DNA from 2 places in the Rhodococcus sp. S3 genome. Region 1 is predicted to be linked to the other one. Evidence: riboswitches for the same ligand, from Rfam matches in the RefSeq annotation. Region 1 holds a riboswitch; the other holds the start of a gene.
What was found. Region 1 has a riboswitch for thiamine pyrophosphate ahead of thiC (phosphomethylpyrimidine synthase ThiC). Riboswitches for the same ligand answer to the same signal wherever they lie in the genome.
Positions count from the first base shown of each region.

Region 2: it holds a riboswitch for thiamine pyrophosphate, as region 1 does, so the genes downstream of both, thiO (glycine oxidase ThiO) here and thiC (phosphomethylpyrimidine synthase ThiC) in region 1, are expected to answer to the same signal.

Region 1 covers NZ_CM177074.1:4,673,079-4,679,073, reverse strand. Annotated here, with positions in the region: gene AC0LPE_RS21590 (MOSC domain-containing protein) at 1-291, opposite strand, end outside; gene AC0LPE_RS21585 (ATP-dependent DNA helicase RecG) at 487-1,026, shown strand; TPP riboswitch at 1,549-1,658, shown strand; gene thiC (phosphomethylpyrimidine synthase ThiC) at 1,657-3,441, shown strand; one part of gene AC0LPE_RS21575 (IS3 family transposase) at 4,046-4,355, shown strand; one part of gene AC0LPE_RS21575 (IS3 family transposase) at 4,355-5,265, shown strand; gene AC0LPE_RS21570 (IS256 family transposase) at 5,527-5,995, opposite strand, start outside.
Region 2 covers NZ_CM177074.1:4,064,664-4,070,658, forward strand. Annotated here, with positions in the region: gene AC0LPE_RS18860 (ABC transporter ATP-binding protein) at 1-381, opposite strand, end outside; gene AC0LPE_RS18865 (hypothetical protein) at 450-992, opposite strand; gene AC0LPE_RS18870 (thiazole synthase) at 1,084-1,869, opposite strand; gene thiS (sulfur carrier protein ThiS) at 1,862-2,074, opposite strand; gene thiO (glycine oxidase ThiO) at 2,071-3,135, opposite strand; TPP riboswitch at 3,132-3,244, opposite strand; gene thiE (thiamine phosphate synthase) at 3,271-3,960, shown strand; gene AC0LPE_RS18890 (HEPN domain-containing protein) at 4,043-4,558, shown strand; gene AC0LPE_RS18895 (ATP-binding protein) at 4,561-5,995, shown strand, end outside.

The sequences.
Region 1 (5,995 bases):
CAGCAGGTCGTCGACCTCGGGATCGTCGCCGCGCACCACCGTGCCGTCGGCCAGCGTCAGTTCCAGTGCCGCCGGGTCGCGGGGCTCGTCGTCGCTCAGAAGTCGCGCGGAGCAGGTCAACAGCAGTCCGTATCGGCGGAACCGCTTCGCACTCGCGATGTTTCCGGTTTCGGCGTCGACCAGCGCCCACAGGTGATCGCCGCGCACACCGTCCGCTTCGATCGCTGCGGCGTCGATCCGTTCTCCTCCGAACGATTTCACCGGATAACGCCACACCTGATCGATACGCACGACTCGTGAGCATACGGGGAACTGGGGAAAATGTTACGTGCTATTCCAACTCGCGGACGAAAACACCCGAGTCTCCGCCATGTTCTTCAACGGCGCATTGCAGATGACCTCACCACTGTTGGAGCCGATGAGCGAATCCACCGCACCACTGCTCGCGATCTACCCCAATCGCAGAAACATGAGGTGGACACGTGGATGCTGCGCCGTGCCGCGGTCGATGCACGCCGCCGACTCCCGAAGCTGGATGACCCGAATCCCTCGACCTTGCTGGCTCAACGGAAGCTGCCGTCGCAGCTGACCGCGCTACGCGCTGTCCATGTCCCCGCATCCAAACAGCACGCAGAAAAGGGACGGGACCGACAGGCCTATGAAGAACTCCTGCGGTCGCAGCTTGCCCTCGGAGTGCTTCGAAACGCACAAGCCGCAGAAGTCGGCATCGCCCACAAGCCCACCGGGCGACTGCTCGATGCATGGTTGGCCGGCCTGCCGTACACCCACAGGTGCACAGCTGCGGGTGATAGCCGATATCCACACCGACATGACCGCCTCCGGCCGACGAATCGGCTGCTGCAGGGAGACGTCGGCGCCGGAAAGGCCCCCGTCCTGGCAGCCACTGCGTTTGCGTTACTGGTAATCGAAGGCGGCTTTCAGGCGGTCCTCATGGCCCCGACCGATATTCTCGCTCGGCGCAACACTTCGAAGAGATCGCCGAAGCATTACGGCCTCTCGGCGTGACCGTCGACCTGCTGGTGTCCCGGACCTGCCTCTCCCCCGATCGACGCCGGTCGAGTTCGAAACCATCATGACCACACCAGTCGCACAGGCTGCGTGACCGAAACTGTCGCCGAATCGTGCAGCAGTCCCCAACGTCCCACACGCATGTTGCGGTCTGGCTGTGGCTCCTTCGACTGGGCTGCGGTGACGAATATTCAACTCCGTTTCTGGAGTGGTCGAGTCCTGGCAGGCCGCTCACCCCTCGAAGCTGCTCGCCCTGTGCCCCGGAGTTCTTCGATTCCGGGGCACGGCGACTCGAGGAGCGAACGCTGTGCATCACTTTGGGCTGATCGACCGTCTGCTCGAGTCGGCGAGGGGGATCATTGCGGAGGCGATCACCCTGGTCGACAGCCCTATCGAGGTAGGAATCGATCTTCGCTGGCCGACTACGAGAAGGTGTTGGCGACGCCGTCCCCGGTCCGCACCGCTCCGACGACCGGACCAGCTACATCTGCAGCGAGACGAGTCGGGTGTTAGGGTCTGTGACGTCCCCACGGGAGCCCTATTGCAGGGGCTGAGATCGGGCTGAGGCAGCCTGCGACCGTCGAACCTGCCCGGGTAATGCCGGCGAAGGAAGTAGGAACGATTCCGATGAGTGCATCCAATTCGCATGCCCTGAGCTATGTCCACGACGAGGAACACGACCTGCGTGTACCTGTCACAGAGATCCGCTTGAACGACTCTCCCGGCGGGGTGCCGAACCCGCCGCTGCAGGTCTACCGCACTGCAGGTCCCGGTAGCGATCCGCTGGTCGGGCTCCCGCCGACGCGCGCCGACTGGATTGCTGCTCGCGGCGACGTCGAGCACTACCCGGGGCGAGAACGGGATCTGCTCGACGATGGCCGCTCGGCTGTGCGGCGTGGAGAGGCGTCCCAGGAGTGGAAGGGGCCCCGACCTGTCCCGGTGCGAGCGAAGACAGGCCGGACGGTCACGCAGATGCACTATGCCCGGGCGGGGATCATCACCCAGGAAATGCGGTTCGTGGCGCTGCGGGAGAACTGCGACGTGGAACTGGTGCGCTCGGAGGTGGCGGCGGGTCGGGCGATCATCCCCGCCAACGTCAACCACCCCGAGTCCGAGCCGATGATCATCGGCAAGTCCTTCCTGGTGAAGATCAATGCCAACATCGGCAACTCAGCGGTGACCAGCTCCATCGTCGAAGAAGTCGACAAGATGCGCTGGGCCACCCGTTGGGGCGCGGACACTGTGATGGACCTGTCCACCGGCGAAGATATCCACACCACCCGAGAATGGATCATTCGCAACTCCCCGGTGCCGATCGGCACGGTGCCGATCTACCAGGCTCTGGAGAAGGTCGCCGGCCAGGCCGATGCGCTGACGTGGGAGATCTTCCGCGACACCGTGATCGAGCAGTGTGAGCAGGGTGTGGACTACATGACCATCCACGCCGGAGTGCTGCTGCGCTACGTACCGCTCACGGCCGAGCGGCTCACCGGCATCGTCTCCCGAGGTGGGTCGATCATGGCCGGTTGGTGCCTCGCCCATCACGAGGAAAATTTTCTCTACACCCACTTCGACGAACTGTGTGAGATCTTCGCCCGCTACGACGTGGCATTCTCCCTCGGGGACGGGCTGCGACCGGGGTCGATCGCCGACGCCAACGACGCCGCGCAGTACGCCGAACTGGACACCCTTGCAGAACTGACCACCCGTGCCTGGGCTCACGACGTTCAGGTGATGGTCGAAGGCCCTGGCCACATCCCGATCCATCGGGTGCGGGAAAATGTGGAGCGTCAGCAGAAGTTATGTCATGGAGCGCCTTTCTACACCCTGGGGCCGCTGGTGACCGACATTGCTCCGGGCTACGACCACATCACCTCCGCGATCGGGGCCACCGAGATCGCCCGCCATGGCACCGCGATGCTGTGTTATGTCACCCCGAAGGAGCATCTGGGACTGCCGAATCGGGACGACGTGAAGACCGGGGTCATCACGTACAAGATCGCCGCTCATGCCGCCGACATCGCCAAGGGCCATCCCGGTGCCGTCGAGCGCGACGACGCGTTGTCGAAGGCGCGTTTCGAGTTTCGGTGGCGGGATCAGTTCGCTCTGTCGCTGGATCCGGATACGGCCGAGCAGTTCCATGACGAGACGCTTCCGGCCGAACCGGCCAAGACAGCGCACTTCTGCTCGATGTGTGGGCCGAAGTTCTGCTCGATGCGTATCTCCCAAGACATCCGGACCAGGTTCGGTGACGCCGCCGACCAGGCCGCCGTCGCCGGGATGCAACATATGTCCGACCAGTTCAGGGCCGCCGGCAGCACGGTGTACTTGAACGCGCCCACCGTTCCGGCCCTCGAGGATGTGGCGGGGCACGAGTCGATTGGAGCCGAAACGGGCGGTGTGCCCACGTAAGGAGTCGGGTGAGTTCCCAATGTCGCTGGCGGTCACAGTGCGACGGAGGAAACTCGCCAGCGCTGCATGACTGGACAATCGTCGACGCTATTGTCTGTCGGCTCCGGATTCGTGCCATGTTGATGTGCGCTGCCTCGAAGGCGCTCGTCGGAGTCGTACCTCGAACGAGGGGTAGTGAGCATCTGTCCCGGTGACATGGGGGCAATGGTGTCGTGCGGCGAGGACGAACTGTTCGAAGGACCCGTCGAGTTCGAGGTGGATCGTGTCGTTTGCGACTACCACACGGTGTGCGTCGAGACCGAGCAGTCGGGCGACGACGAAGGTTGCACTCAAGGTTGCGACATTCCTGGTGATCCCTAGCGGGAGGAGGGATCCGGTGTCGGTGAGGGCTTCGTGTTCGCCGGCTCTGAGGACGAGTCTGGCGTCGGAGTGCACTCCGTGGGCTGCTACGGACACGGCGATGTTGTCACGGTTGTCGGAGCCCACGGCGGCAAGGCATCGGGCCCGGTCGAGGCGGGCGCGTTCGAGGAGAGGGGCATTCCCCCCCGGAGTGTGGACATCCTGAACACTGGGCCATGAAGGGCCCAGAAGGAGTGATGTCACGATGGTGATGAAGGCGTATTCGGCGGAGTTCAAGGCCGATGCCGTCGCGCTGTACTTGTCCGACCCGAGCCACACCTTCGAGGGCATCGGCAAGGACCTGGGCGTCAGCCGCGAAACCCTGCGCAACTGGGTGCGTGCGGAACGTAAACGCACCGGCACTGCGTCCGCAGCGGACCGGCCCCGGAAGCCGGCACCGGCGGGCGGGGTATCGTCCGAGTCCGTGTTGGAAGAGGAAAACAGGCAGCTCAAAGCGCAGATCCGCAAGCTGGAGACCGAGCGGGAAATTCTGCGGAGGGCCGCGAAATATTTCGCGGGCGAGACCAACTGGTGAGCCGCTTCCAGTTCGTCGACGACCACCGCAACACCGCGCCGGTGAAGTGGCTGTGCCAGATCCTCGAGGTGTCCCGATCCGGTTTCTACCGGTGGCTCGCCGCCGCGCCTGCCCGGGCCGAACGTGCCCGTGCCGACGAGGAGCTCGCGACGCGGATCCGTGGGATTCACGACGAGTTCGACGGCACCTACGGTGCCCCGCGCATCACGGCTGAGTTGCGCGACGCCGGGATCGAGGTGAACCACAAGCGGGTCGAACGGGTGATGCGTGCGAACGGGATCGTCGGGGTGCACCTGCGCAAGACCGTGCGCACCACAGTCCCCGAACCTTCCGCGAGCCCGGTGCCGGACCTGATCCGGCGGGACTTCACCGCGAGCGCACCGAACACCAAGTACGTCGGCGACATCACTTACCTCCCCGTCGGGGACGGTGACTTCCTCTATCTGGCAACAGTATTGGACCTGAACTCCAAACGGTTGGCGGGGTGGTCGATCGCACCGCATATGCGCACCGAGCTGGTCACCGACGCCCTGCGGGCAGCGGCCGCCGCCCGCGGTGCCGCCGGTCTCGACGGCGCGATCTTCCACTCCGGCAACGGTGCCCAATACGTCTCGCAGAACTTCGCGGATGTCTGCCGCGAGCTGGGCGTGACCCGGTCGCGAGGTGCGGTCGGAACGTCGGCGGACAACGCTGCCGCCGAATCATGGAATGCGACGTTGAAGCGGGAGACACTCCAGGGCCGGAAAAGGTGGAACAGCGCAGGTGAGGCCCGCACCGCCGTCTTCCGTTGGATCACGCGTTACAACACGCGAAGGAGGCATTCCGCTCTCGGTCAGATCTGTCCTATCGAGTTCGAGCAGAGATCGACTATGATGGCTTCCGCCGCATAGGTATTGGTGTCCACATCTCGGGGGGAACGCCCTCCGTCAACCGCGGGAATGCCCCGACTGCATCCGGAGTCTCGTCGTCGACGAGCTGACCGTCGCCGAGGCGTGGGGCGTCCTCAGACGAAATTCTGGTCGACATAACACCAACGCCAATCTTCACCGGGTTCCATCGACTGGACGATCGGATGGCCAAGGGCGTGAGCGTGTGCGCTCGGTCAAGCCCCGATAGGTGGTGTAGGACGGTGATCCTTTCTCCTGTCCTGACTATGCAGCAGGAATCGCGGCGGCAGGCTCTGTAACCACCTCCCCGCAGGACTCCGGCTCCGCACCAACGGCACGACAACGAGCCAGCACCTCGAGCCCGAGATACCGCCGACCCTCCGCCCATTCATCGGTCTGCTCAGCCAGAACAGCACCGACCAGCCTGACGACCGCGTCGCGGTTCGGGAAGATCCCCACCGCATCGGTCCGACGCCGGATTTCTCGATTGAGCCGCTCGGCCGGATTGTTCGACCACACCTGAGTCCACACATCCTTCGGAAAAGCACTGAACGACAACAGATCCGGGCGAGCATTACCCAGGTGCTCAGCCACCGCCGGGAGCCGGTCCTCGGTGTACTCGACGAGACGATCGAACTGAGCATCGACCGCATCGGCCGTCGGCTGGTCGTAGACCGAATGCAACATCGCCTTGACCGCCGGCCACATGCTCTTCGGACACGCACTCATCAGG
Region 2 (5,995 bases), 610 kb from region 1:
GCCGCCGGCGCGCTTGCCCGCGACCTCCGTCAGTCCCACCTGGCGCAGAACCTCGTCGACACGCGAGGCGGGCAGACCGTTCGACGCGGCCAGCCAGGCGAGATGCGACCGCGCCGACCGGTTGGGATGCACCCACTTCGCGTCGAGCAACGCCCCGACGGTGGTGAGCGGCCGTGTCAGCTCGCTGTACGGCTTCCCTTCGATCAGTGCGGTTCCCGAGGTCGGCCGGTCCAGCCCCAGGATCATGCGCATCGTGGTGGACTTCCCCGCGCCGTTGGGGCCGAGGAAGCCGGTGACGATGCCGGGACGGACCGTGAACGTCAGGTCGTCGACCGCGGTCGTGGACCCGAAGGTCTTGGTCAAGCCGGTCACTTCGATCATGCGCACCACCCTACGTGCGGCTCCGGCGAGCGCATCCGATCACACTCCCCGGAGCCGCACGCGGTGCGTCAGGGGACGAAGACCTCGGTGGTGACCGGGATGCTCGGTCGCTCGGTACGCATCGTCAGGACGACGCGGCCCGGCCCGGGGAACACGTGCATGAACAACGGCCGGGTGCTCGTGTGGAAGGCCGGCACGAAGCGGGTCTCCGTACCGCGGGCACCGGTGTCGAGGTTGTGCCAGTCGAAAGCGACGGTGACGTCGCAGTTCAGGATGCTCGGCGTCCACTCGCCGAGAAGCGAGTAGCCCTGCGTGATCCGCAGTTCGATCCCGTGGGTGGCACCCGCCACCGAGTAGATCGCGTAGGACTCGTCGAGCGGGCCGTCGAAGGCGGTTCCACCCGCGCGCACGATGCCGGCGCAGATGCCGTCGCCCAGTGTCAGCACGGGAGGCGTGGCCAGCTGCGTCATCTCGCACGTCCTCGGTCCGGTGTTCGACCGGCTCAGCTGGCACGGCTCCTGGGCGCCTGCCACGCCCGGTGCCGTGACGGCGACGGCGACACCCATGAGCCCGGCAGCCGCGGCGGAAAGGATTCGGTGTGCAATTGTCATGCCCGGGGATCGTACCGACCGCACGGTATCCCGTCACGCGATAATCGGAAAACCCCTGAACACGAAGATTCTCAAGGGTTTTCCGTAACGGTCACGGCTCCATCGGCGAAGATGCCTGAGCCCAGAAGCGTTTCGGGATCCGACCGGCGTGCCGGGCACGGAATCCCGCCTCGACGGCGTGGCGCATCGCCGACGCCATCAGCGCCGGATCCTTCGCGCGGGTGACGGCGGTCGCGAGCAGCACGGCGTCGCAACCGAGTTCCATCGCGAGCGCCGCGTCGGAGGCGGTTCCGATTCCCGCGTCGAGGATCACCGGCACACCCGCCGCCTCGACGATCATCTCGATGTGGTGCGGATTCGAGATGCCGAGGCCGGTCCCGATCGGCGAGCCGAGCGGCATCACCGCGGCACAACCGACATCCTCGAGCCGTCGCGCGAGGACGGGATCGTCGGTCGTGTACGGCAGGACGACGAAGCCGTCGTCGACGAGTTGTTCGGCCGCGGAGACGAGTTCGATGGCGTCGGGCAGCAGCGTCCGTTCGTCGGCGATGACCTCGAGTTTCACCCAGTCGGTCTCCAGCGCCTCCCGCCCGAGCTGGGCGGTCAGCACGGCCTCCTTCGCGCCGCGGCACCCGGCGGTGTTCGGCAGCGGTTCGATGCCGAGACGGCGCAGCAGGTCGAGGACACCGGTTCCGGAGGCCGCGTCGACGCGGCGCATCGCGACGGTGGTCAGCTCGGTACCCGACGCGACGAGTGCCTCCTCGAGCACGGCCAGGTTCGCCGCGCCACCGGTTCCGGTGATCAGCCGCGACCCGAAGGTGCGGCCGGCGATGGTCAGCTGCGGCAGGTCGGCGCCGGGATCGTGTGTGTCAGCCACCTTGGACCGCCGTGAGGATCTCGATGCTCGCTCCGCGCGTGACCGGCTCCGACCAGCGGCCGCGCGGGCACACGACACCGTCGACGGCGACCGCGATTCCCTTCTCGGGCAGACCGAGCTCGTTCAACAGCTGCGACACGGTCGGGGCCGCGTCGTAGTACTTGTCCTCACCGTTGACGGTGATGCCCACGGACACGTTCGTCATCCCACACTCGCTTCCGTAATTCGTCCAGGACAGGCGTATTGCGCGTCGGCCAGCGACCGCCCACCGAGTTCGGCGAGCACCGCGTCGACGGTGAGCGGCGTGAGCAGCACACCGTTGCGGCCGTGGCCGGTCGCGGCGACGACACGATCGGAGAGCCGGCCGATCAGCGGCAGATTGTCGGGGGTCATCGGGCGCAGGCCCGCACTCGCCTCGAACAGTTCGTACTCGCCGAGCGCCGGGAAGATCCGCTCGGCGTCGGCGATCAGATCGCGCACCCCGGCCACCGTGACCTGCGTGTCGGACGCCTCGTACTGTGTCGCGCCCACGACGAGACCGTCGTGGCGGGGCACCAGATAGGCGGGGCGACCGTGGACACTCGCGCGCACGGTGCGCTGCGGCGGCGGGGTCGCGGCGGGCCGCACCCGCAGGCGCAGGATCTCGCCCTTGACCGGACGGACCGGAAGTCCCGGCCACAGTCGCGCCGACGCCGAGCCGGCGGCGAGCACCACCTGGTCGTCCGAGAGATCGGCGAGGTCGTGCACGGCGGAGTCGGAGAAACGCACCCCGGCCCCGGTGGCCGCGACGCGCAGGGCGTCGACGAGCGCGCGGTTGTCGACCGACGACTCGGTGGGTGCGAGCAGTCCGAGACGCACCTTCGGGCCGAGCGACGGTTCGAACTCCCGGATCTCGGCACGGGAGAGCAGACGCATCTCGTGCCCCCGCTCCCCGACCCATTCGGCGACGGTCCGCAGGTCGGCCGCGTCCGCCGCATCGAGCGCGACGGTCAGCGACGCCTCGGCGGTGAACACGTCGACGCCGGTCTCCGCGCGCAGTGCCTCCGCGAATCCCGGCCAGCGGTCGAGCGAGGCCGCACCCAGGGACAGCACGTGGTCCTCGCCGGGCCAGCCCTCGGACAGCGGGGCCAGCATTCCCCCGGCCACCCACGAGGCGCCGCTACCGGGATTCGGGTCGTGCACGGTCACGATGTGCCCCGAGCGGGCCGCGCGCCATGCGATCGACAGCCCGATCACTCCGCCACCCACGACGGCCACAGTTGCCATTGGTCCACCTCACTCCCTGCGCCGGCATGATCCGGGTCAGGTCATAACGGTCGGGGCCGGCAGGCCCCCTCTCAGCCCCGCGAACCTCGGGACTCCCGTGTCGTCACTTTCTGCCTAGAGGCTACCGTCTTGGTCGTGACCACCTATCGCGGCAACCATCCCGACCCGCGCGGCCGCCTCGCGACCGCCCGGTTGTACCTGTGCACCGACGCTCGCCGGGACACCGGCGACCTCGCACGGTTCGTCGAGGAGGCCCTCGCCGGTGGGGTCGACATCGTCCAGTTGCGCGACAAGGACTCGGCCGGTGAGAAGAAGTTCGGACGCCTCGAGGCACGCGAGGAACTCGCCGCCCTCGAGATCATCGGCGAGGCGTGTGCACGCCACGGTGCGCTCCTCGCCGTGAACGACCGCGCCGACATCGCGCTCGCGGCGGGCGCCGACATCCTGCATCTCGGTCAGGGCGACCTGCCGGTGCGGCACGCACGGCAGATCCTCGGCGACGAGATCGTCATCGGCCGCTCGACGTCGAGTCGGGCGCAGGCCGCGCTCGCCGACATCGAGGAGGGCGTCGACTACTTCGCGTCCGGGCCGGTGTGGGACACCCCGACCAAGCCGGGACGCACCGCGGCGGGGCTGGAGGTGACGCGCGAGGTCGCGCAGTCGCAGCCGGCACGGCCGTGGTTCGCGATCGGCGGCATCGATCTCGAGCGGCTCCCCGAGGTGCTCGACGCCGGTGCCACGCGGGTCGCGGTGGTCCGGGCGATCACGAAGGCCTCCGATCCGCGGGCAGCCGCGGCAGCACTGAAGGCTGCGCTGCCGGCCTGAAGTCCTTCGGCCTAACCGGCGCTATCACTAAGGGGTTTGTAGCCTCATCTAGGTACATGAAAGGTGGGAATTCCTTTTAGCAATGCCCACATTGACGACTACTGAGCAACTTCTGCTTAGCATTGCCTTAAGCAATGCCGCGAAGATCCAAGCGCTACCTGCGCAATTGGGAAAAAATTTCGACTCTTCTAGATTGATATCCCAAGTTGTGTCAGATCGACTCGAGCTCGCTGGATATCACCTTAGGATCGGGGATAGATTCTTCCAGGACGGAGAATATCGAACATCCATAAGCCGCCACTATTATTCGATGTACCACGCCGCTCGAGCAGTAGTGTTCGCCACCCATAAAGGTGACGATTTTCAGCAGCACTCGATCCTGCCAAAGAATTTACCGGAAAAACTACCGCCATCGAGCTCGTCAGGACCGTGGCAAACCGAATTGACTCAAGCGCGGCTTATTCGGAACCAGGCAGACTATGATTTGTATCCAATATCAACAAAAGACTGGGAGGGGGACGCTCGCGACATGGCAGCCATTGCACCCCTGTTTGTGGCAACTTGCTCTGATTTCGCGTTGAACGAAGGACTCATATAACTATGACAATGGACGCAGCCTCCGCGATTGAACCCACACTCGAACAAGCCGGCATTGAAGCGCTTGATATACAGCAGCGGGAATTCCCTGGAGAATTCTGGGTCATCGTAACCGTAGATCCCGATTTGGTTGCAGTCGGCCAGAGCCTGGCCGGAGAATTAGAGACGCGCGTAAAGGCGCCTGAGGGTTCAACCGTCACAGTCCTATTCCGGGGATCTCCTCCTACGACTGCCGAAGAACCAGTCTCGACGGCAAGCGGTCGCCTTCATGAATCTTCGGTTGATCGACTCATTCAACTACTTGAGGCTCGATCCAGAACGTCCGACGCGGTGCCCAGCTTGAGCTACATGGAAGATCCACGCGCGAGCTTGAACGCTATTGCGTCACCAAGACACCACTTGATCTATGGCCGTCGCGGAGTCGGAAAGACCGCCCTCCTTCTAGAAGTCAAACGAATCGCGGAGCTAGAAGGACATGTTGCGGTATGGATAAACACCCACACTCTTCGGAGACTCAGCGCAGAAGCCGCCTTCTCTGTCATTATTGACAGCGTACTTGAAAACCTAGTTCTTAGAATCGGATCCAGCTCGTCAGGCATCGTATCCACACTCGATGACCTACGCAATAAACTCGTCGAAGACACGTCGGAAAACGCAGCGGTCAAGCTAATTCCAGAGTTAAACCGTACGCTTCGGCGCGTTCTTCGACCCGACCTTGTGAGGCTATATGTATTCCTCGATGACTTCTATCTCCTAGATTCTCAACACCAACCTCGGCTACTTGATCATCTCGCAGGAGTACTGCGGGACTGTGATGGCTGGATCAAGGTAGCAAGCATCGAACGGTTGACCCGCCCATTCGAGGTCTCTACACGGGTGGGTATAGAGCCTCCCCATGATGCCCTCATTGTAAACCTGGACGTCACGCTGGAGGATCCCGAATCGACTCAGAAGTTCCTGGAGTCGGTCCTGGAATCCTACCTTTCCACAGCGGGAATCAGGTCCGCTCGGAGAATTGCAAAGGTCCCTGCGCTTGGACGTCTCGTTTTGGCTTCAGGTGGAGTTCCCCGAGATTACTTGAACCTATTTTCTGCGTCGATTTTAGCGGCCCGCAAGCGGAGCTCCAAAGCGGCCGAAATTGGAAAAGAAGACGTTGCTGCAGCAGCCGGATTGTACTCCCAAAGTAAGAAACGCGATCTTGAGCAAGATGTCGCAGGAAGAAACTCGGCGGAACTTCTTTCCGCACTTGAAACGCTTAAGCATCAGATTAAAGATAACGGCTCAACCTATTTTAAAGTGGATCTATCAATGGAGGGTCACCCCGGTTACGAGGTCCTCGCAGATCTCGTCGATATGAGATTTGCCCACCTGGTTCAATCGTCAATATCAGACCCGCATCGGCCAGGAGTTAAGCACGAAGCTTATGTACTTGCCCTGA